DNA from 2 places in the Methylobacterium guangdongense genome. Region 1 is predicted to be linked to the other one. Evidence: predicted binding sites of a transcription regulator. Region 1 holds the regulator's gene; the other holds the start of a gene.

Evidence for each region. The regulator LexA, encoded in region 1, represses DNA repair genes until DNA is damaged. The targets are predictions, from matches to a motif close to TGTTCNNNNTGTGTTCNG.
Region 2: a site for LexA is predicted at 1,061-1,078, ahead of AAHG09_RS20035 (ATP-dependent helicase). Genes of this name have one in related genera too.

The regions. Positions count from the first base shown of each region.
Region 1 is NZ_JBBXMX010000009.1:139,812-143,191, forward strand. It holds gene AAHG09_RS18290 (FAD-binding oxidoreductase) at 1-1,428, opposite strand, end outside; gene lexA (transcriptional repressor LexA) at 1,710-2,438, shown strand; gene AAHG09_RS18300 (ComEC/Rec2 family competence protein) at 2,432-3,380, opposite strand, start outside.
Region 2 is NZ_JBBXMX010000011.1:47,602-50,981, reverse strand. It holds gene AAHG09_RS20045 (DUF5615 family PIN-like protein) at 105-269, opposite strand; gene AAHG09_RS20040 (DUF433 domain-containing protein) at 266-913, opposite strand; gene AAHG09_RS20035 (ATP-dependent helicase) at 1,089-3,380, shown strand, end outside.

The DNA of each region.
Region 1 (3,380 bases):
GTTCCGGAACAGCAGCCCCGGATCGTACCGGCGCTTGGCCGCCACGAAGGCGTCGAGCCGCGGATAGGCCCGGGCCATCTGGTCGCGCCGGGCATGCAGGCGGTAGGGCAGGTAATGGGCCCCACCGAGCGCCACGACGCGCTCGATCAGCGCCTCGGTCATGCGCATCATCGCGGCCTCGTCCTGCGGGGTGAGCCCCTGCGAGAACGACATCACCGCGCCGATGCGCGGGGTCGGCGCGTAGGCGAGCGTCGAGTCGGGGTCCGCCGCCACGTAGCGCAGGGTGACGTTCAGGCAGTCGCAGCCCGAGCCCGGGATGATCTGCCGGCAGGCGGCAAGGAACCCCGCGAACCGGTCGGGCGGCACGAAATACTCGTGCAGGATGTCGGTGCGGCTGCGGTCGCGCGCCGCGAGGTTGGCGACCGGCTCGTTCATCAGGCTGTTGCGGGTGGCGAGGCCCGGATCCAGCGTCGGGTTGAGCCGGGTCTCGGCGATCCAGCGGGCGCGCTTGCCGAATTCGCTGCCGACCTGGGCGCGGTAGATCTCGCGCGAGACCGCCGTGAATGCGCCCTGGCTGGCCGCCGCGGGCAGGACCTTTGGCGGGTGCTCCGCCTCCGCGTAGGTGACCAGGATCGCCTCGTCGAAGAACCCGGCCCGCGCCACCGAGAGCCGGCCATAGGCCATGCGCAGCCGCGGGTCGTGCGCCAGAGCGGCCACGAAGGCGGGGGCGAAGTCGGCCGACGGCATCACCGCGTAGGTCGGCGTCAGGAGGGCATTCGGCACCATCTCGACCACGAGGTCGACCACGATCCCGAACAGGCCGTAGCCGCCCATCGCCAGCCCGAACAGCTCGGCGTTCTCGGTGCGGGAGCAGGTCACGAGGCTGCCATCCGCCAGGACGAGGCGGAGGCTGCGGACCGTGGAGCCGAACGGCCCGCGCGGCGCCGGCCAGCCATGGGCGTTCACGCTGAAGGTCGAGCCGATTCCGAAATCGCTGTTCGACTGCATCACCGCCGGCGAGAAGCCGATCCGGTCGAGTTCCCGGATGACCTGCGACCAGCGCGCCCCGGCCCCGACCCGATAGAGGCCGGCGGCCGTATCGGGCTCGATCGGGCCACCCTCCAGGGTCAGTGCCGTCCCGTCGCGGGCGAGGCTCTGGCGGCCCATCGAGTGGCGCGCGACGCCGACCGCGACCGGGCGGCCCGCCGTGGCGGCGTCCCGGATCTCGGCGCGCACGGCTTCGATCAGGGCTTCGGTCGATCCCGTCGGGAGCTTGGCGTGACGCACCACCGGAGTCGGGTTGAGGCCGCTCGCATCGTTCAGGATGGTCCGCGGCGCGGCCTGGGCGGCCCGCGGCAGCAGTGCGGCGGCCGCCAGGACGCCGCCACCCGCGAGGAGTCCACGTCTGCTCGGTCGAACTCCGCCCATGCCGCGCCCCGTCCCGATTCGCTCACGGGGTGATCGAATCGCCCCGCCACGTATCCTGCGCCGGGGGCCTGTCCGGCGGCGTGAGCTTGCGCACCGGCCCGCAAGACCGATACGACGGGCGCATCCCGATCGCGGCTGACGGGCCTCGACAACCATCCCGCCGGACGGCACAGAGCGTAGCCATAACGCTCTTGCAGAACACTTGCGGAACGTTTAACCTGTTCGCGATTTGTTTCAGCGGCCGTCCCCGGGGCGGTCCCAAAGCCGCGAGGCCCCCGTCGATGCTCACGCGCAAGCAGCTGGACCTCCTGCGGTTCATCCAGAGCCGCATGCAGGAATGCGGCGTTCCCCCCTCCTTCGACGAGATGAAGGATGCGCTCGACCTCAAGTCGAAATCGGGTATCCACCGGCTGATCACGGCCCTGGAGGAGCGCGGCTTCCTGCGCCGCCTGCCGAATCGGGCGCGCGCCATCGAGGTGATCCGTATTCCGGAAAGCCTCTCGCAGGCGGCTTCGCCGGCCCCCGAGCCGCGCCGCTTCACCCCGAGCGTGGTGGAGGGCGGCAAGTCCCGGCAGCCGGCGGCCTCGCCGATGCCGGCGAGCGCGCGGATGATCGACGAATCCGGCCGGGCGGTCTCGATCCCGGTCATGGGCCGGATCGCGGCCGGCACGCCGGTCTCGGCGATCCAGAACCAGAGCCACGCCATCACGCTCTCGCCGGACTTCCTCGCGGGCGGCGAGCATTATGCTCTCGAGGTGCGGGGCGATTCGATGGTCGAGGCCGGGATCCTCGACGGCGACCTCGTGGTGATCCGCAAGCAGGACACCGCCAATACCGGCGACATCATCGTGGCGCTGATCGACGACGAGGAGGCGACGCTCAAGCGCCTGCGCCGCCGTGGCTCCTCGATCGCCCTGGAAGCCGCCAACCCGGCTTACGAGACCCGCGTTCTGGGTCCCGACAGGGTCCAGATCCAGGGCCGGCTCGTCAGCCTCGTGCGCCGCTACTGAAGCGGCTCGGCCGGGGCTTCGGCGCCGGCCTCCACCGGGGCCTGAGGCGCCTCGGTCGCGGCCATGCCGCCGGCCGTTTCGGCGGGGGGATCGGCTTTGGGTGCGGGCCGGGGGCGCCAGGGGACGGACCGGCCGTCGCCATGGGCGGTCTGCATCGTGAATCCGGCCCCGTCGGCCCGAAGGGCCACGGCCCCGTGTGCGGCCAGGACCCGGCGGTCGATCACCAGCGGCCCCATACAGGTCGGCGGTGCCGTGAGGCTCGTGATCAGCACGGCCGCCCGGGCGCAATCCTCCGGGAAGGCCCGGCGGTCGCGGACCAGGGTGACCGGCCTCCCGTCCCGCAGGAGGGCGGTGCAGCCGAGCCGGTCGCAGCGCCCCCCGGCGCGCGCGCCGGACCCGCGATCGAGCCGCCGCCCGTCGCCATCCGCCTTCAGCCATTGCTCCAGCACGAAATTTGAGGGGCTGCCGAGGACCGAGAGGCTTCCGTCAGGGCCGCGCACGGCGGCGCCCCAGCCCTGGCGGTCGACGTAGAGGTCGTGGCGCTCCGGCCGGGCCAGCAGGCCGAGGCCCAGCAGGATGGGTGGCAGGGCGAGCCAGCGCAGCCGCGAGGCCGGCAGCGTCGCCAGCAGCAGGGCCGCCGTCAGGGCGGCGAGCGCGCCTGTGCCGAAGGCCGGTACCACGAGGCTCGCCCGCTCGAACCCGGCGATCCAGTTCGAGATCGCCAGCATGCCGCCCACCGCCTGCCCCATCAGCCACCAGACCGGCCGGTCGAGGGCGAAGGGATAGGCGAGGCACCCGATCACGGCCGCGGGCATCACCACCAGCGACACCAGGGGCAGGGTCAGCGCGTTGCCGATGAGGCCGAAGGGCTGGATCGTCTGGAAGTGGTAGGTGGCGAAGGGCGCGGTCGCGATCTGCGCCACCAGCGTCGTCGCCAGCGTC
Region 2 (3,380 bases), on a different contig from region 1:
CCGGGCGGACCGTTCAGGCAGACGAGTCCAGCATGAATCGGCTGCGCGGCATGGAGCCCAGGCTTACCGGGCGCACCAGCTGCGCCGCGGAAGTCATAGGCATTCTAGGTCACCAGCGTCCAATCTTCCTCGACGGCGCGGAGGATCAGATTCCAGTCTTGGATTCCGCCGAGGCCGAGCCAGTGGACGTGCGAGGACTCAGCATATCCTCTGTCCCGAGCCATCATCGTCAACCGCTGGCTCAGGCATTCGTCGACCAGAAACTTCATCCGGCCGATTTACGCTGCATGATCTTGCGCGCGACGTGCTCGGTGCCGGCCGGCAAAGCGGTGCCGCGCGGCCGGCCACGCGGCGGGTGGGCGGCCGCGTAGACGATCGCAAGCTGGATCTGGCGATCGGTCAGCGACGGATAGGCGTCGCGGATGCGATCGATCGGCTCGCCGACGGCCACTGAGGCGGCGATGTCGTGAACAGGCACCCGTGTCCCGCGCACCACGTCTGCGCCGCCCATCACATCCTCGCTGCGTGACACGGCGGCCTCGGCCTCGCGCAGCCGCTCGTAGCTGCAAGCGGTGCGCTCGATGAACGGCGCAAGATCGACGCTCCAGTACTGCTCGCCGAGCTTCCAATCTTCGCCTGCGATCACCTTGCAGCGGTCGAACGCGATGTGACGCAGCCGTCCCTCGAAATGCGTGATGATGTGCTTGCGCTGGCCCGGTGTGAAGGTGTCGGCCGCCCCGTGGTAGAAGGCGATCATCACGCAGGCACCGGGCGTGAGCCGACGGCCGCCATCGAGTACGTAGAAGCCCTCAGGGAGCACGTGCTCGTCGATCGCGCGATCGACCGCCTTCACGGCGGTGCCGGAGACGAATGCTGCCTGCGGAGAGCGGAGCAGGATCGCCGCTTCTCCCATAGTCGCCTCCATAAAGTTTCCGCGGAAAAAGAAGATATATGGGTGATCGCTCCTTTTCAATGTGCCGAGGCGGCCGGCCCGAGCGCAGCGTCGCAGCCCCCCACCCCACACCCACCGGTCGCATCCTGACCCGAACCACCTCGACGCCGTTCGCGATTTGGTCCAGGGAAGCGGGATGCAGAACCGCCCGCATGCGCAGCCCGCCGGGGACGGCGCTCCGTCCTCCTCCATCGCCGCCCGCGCCATGGGCGCGCTCCGCCGCGACGCCGCCGGCTACCTCGAAGGCCTCAACCCCGAGCAGCGCCGGGCGGTCGAGACCACGGAGGGCCCGGTCCTCGTGCTGGCCGGGGCCGGCACCGGCAAGACCCGGGTGCTCACCACCCGCATCGCCCACCTGATCGCCACGAACCGCGCCCGGCCCTTCGACATCCTGGCGGTGACCTTCACCAACAAGGCCGCCCGGGAGATGAAGCACCGGATCGGCGCCCTGATCGGCCCGGCGGGCGAGGGCATGCCCTGGCTCGGCACCTTCCACGCCATCGGCACCAAGATCCTGCGCCGCCATGCCGAGCTGGTCGGGCTGAAATCCGACTTTACCATCCTCGGCACCGACGATCAGCTCCGGCTGATGAAGCAGGTGATCGCCGACCAGAACGTCGACGAGAAGCGCTGGCCCGCCCGGGCGCTGGCCTCGGCGATCGACGGCTGGAAGAACCGCGGCCTCGGCCCCGAGCAGGTGCCCCCGGGGGAAGCCTCGGCCTTCGCGTTCGGCAAGGGCGGCACGCTCTACACCGCCTATCAGGCCCGGCTGGCGACGCTGAACGCCGTCGATTTCGGCGATCTTCTGCTGCTGTGCCTCAAGCTCTGGCGCGAGAACCCGGACGTGCTCGCCAACTACCAGGACCGGTTCCGCTACATCCTGGTGGACGAGTATCAGGACACCAACGTCGCTCAGTACCTCTGGCTGCGCCTGCTGGCGCAATCCCGAAAGAACATCGCCTGCGTGGGCGACGACGACCAGTCGATCTACGGCTGGCGCGGCGCCGAGGTCGACAACATCCTGCGGTTCGAGCACGATTTCCCGGGCGCGGTGGTGGTGCGCCTGGAGCGCAACTACCGCTCCACCGGCCACATCCTGGCGGCGGCCTCCGGGCTGATCGCCAAGAACGAGAGCCGGCTCGGCAAGACCCTGCGCACCGACGACGAGCCGGGCGAGCGTGTCACCGTCACGGGCGCCTGGGATTCGGAGGAAGAAGCGCGTCTGCTCGCCGAGTCGATCGAGTCCCTCCAGTCCAAGCAGCATCCCCTGTCGGAGATCGCCGTGCTGGTGCGGATCTCCGCCCAGATGCGTGAGATCGAGGATCGGTTCGTCCAGCTCGGGCTGCCCTATCGGGTGATCGGCGGCCCGCGCTTCTACGAGCGAGCCGAGATCCGCGACGCGCTGGCGTATCTGCGCGCCACCATGAATGTCAGCGACGACCTCGCCTTCGAGCGGATCGCCAACACCCCGAAGCGCGGCCTCGGCGACGCCACGCTGCAGCAGCTCCACACCTACGGCCGCGCCAATCGGCTGCCCCTGCGGATCGCCGCCGAGCGCCTGATCGAAACCGACGAGCTGAAGCCCCGGGTCCGCTCTACCCTGTGGGCGCTCACCGAGAGCTTTTCGCGGTGGGCGCGCCTCGTGGAATCGCAGCCGCACAGCGAAGTCGCGCAGACCATCCTGGAGGAATCCGGCTACACCGAGATGTGGCAGAAGGACCGTTCGGCCGATGCCGCCGGACGCCTGGAGAACCTGAAGGAATTCGTCCGCTCCATGGAGGAATTCCCCGACATGGCGGCCTTCCTGGAGCACGTCTCGCTGGTCATGGAGGCGTCCGAGACCGAGGGCGCCGAGAAGGTCTCGCTCATGACGCTCCACGCCGCCAAGGGCCTGGAGTTCGATACCGTGTTCCTCCCCGGATGGGAGGACGGCCTGTTCCCCAGCCAGCGGGCGCTCGACGAGAGCGGCCGGGCCGGCCTGGAGGAGGAGCGGCGCCTCGCCCATGTCGGCCTGACCCGGGCGCGCAAGCGCGCGAAGCTGTCCTTCGCGGTGAACCGGCGCATCCACGGCCTCTGGTCGTCGACCATCCCGTCCCGGTTCATCGACGAATTGCCGGAATCGGCCGTCGACGTGGTCGAGGCCCCCGCGCATTTCTCCGCCGGCGCCTCGCGGTTCGACCGCAACCCGACGCCGTTCGGGTCGAGCTACGGCACGCCCGGCTGGCAGCGGGCGCAGGCCAACACGGCGCCCCAGGGCGGCCGCGGCTTCGGCTCCGCACCCGGCGGACGGGCGGGCGGCGGCCCGCGCCAGATCGAGGGCGAGCTGATCGCCAAATCCACGGGTGCGCCTTCGGCGTTCGAGGCCGGCCAGCGGGTCTTCCACACCAAGTTCGGCCCCGGAACGATCGCCGGCGTGGACGGCAACAAG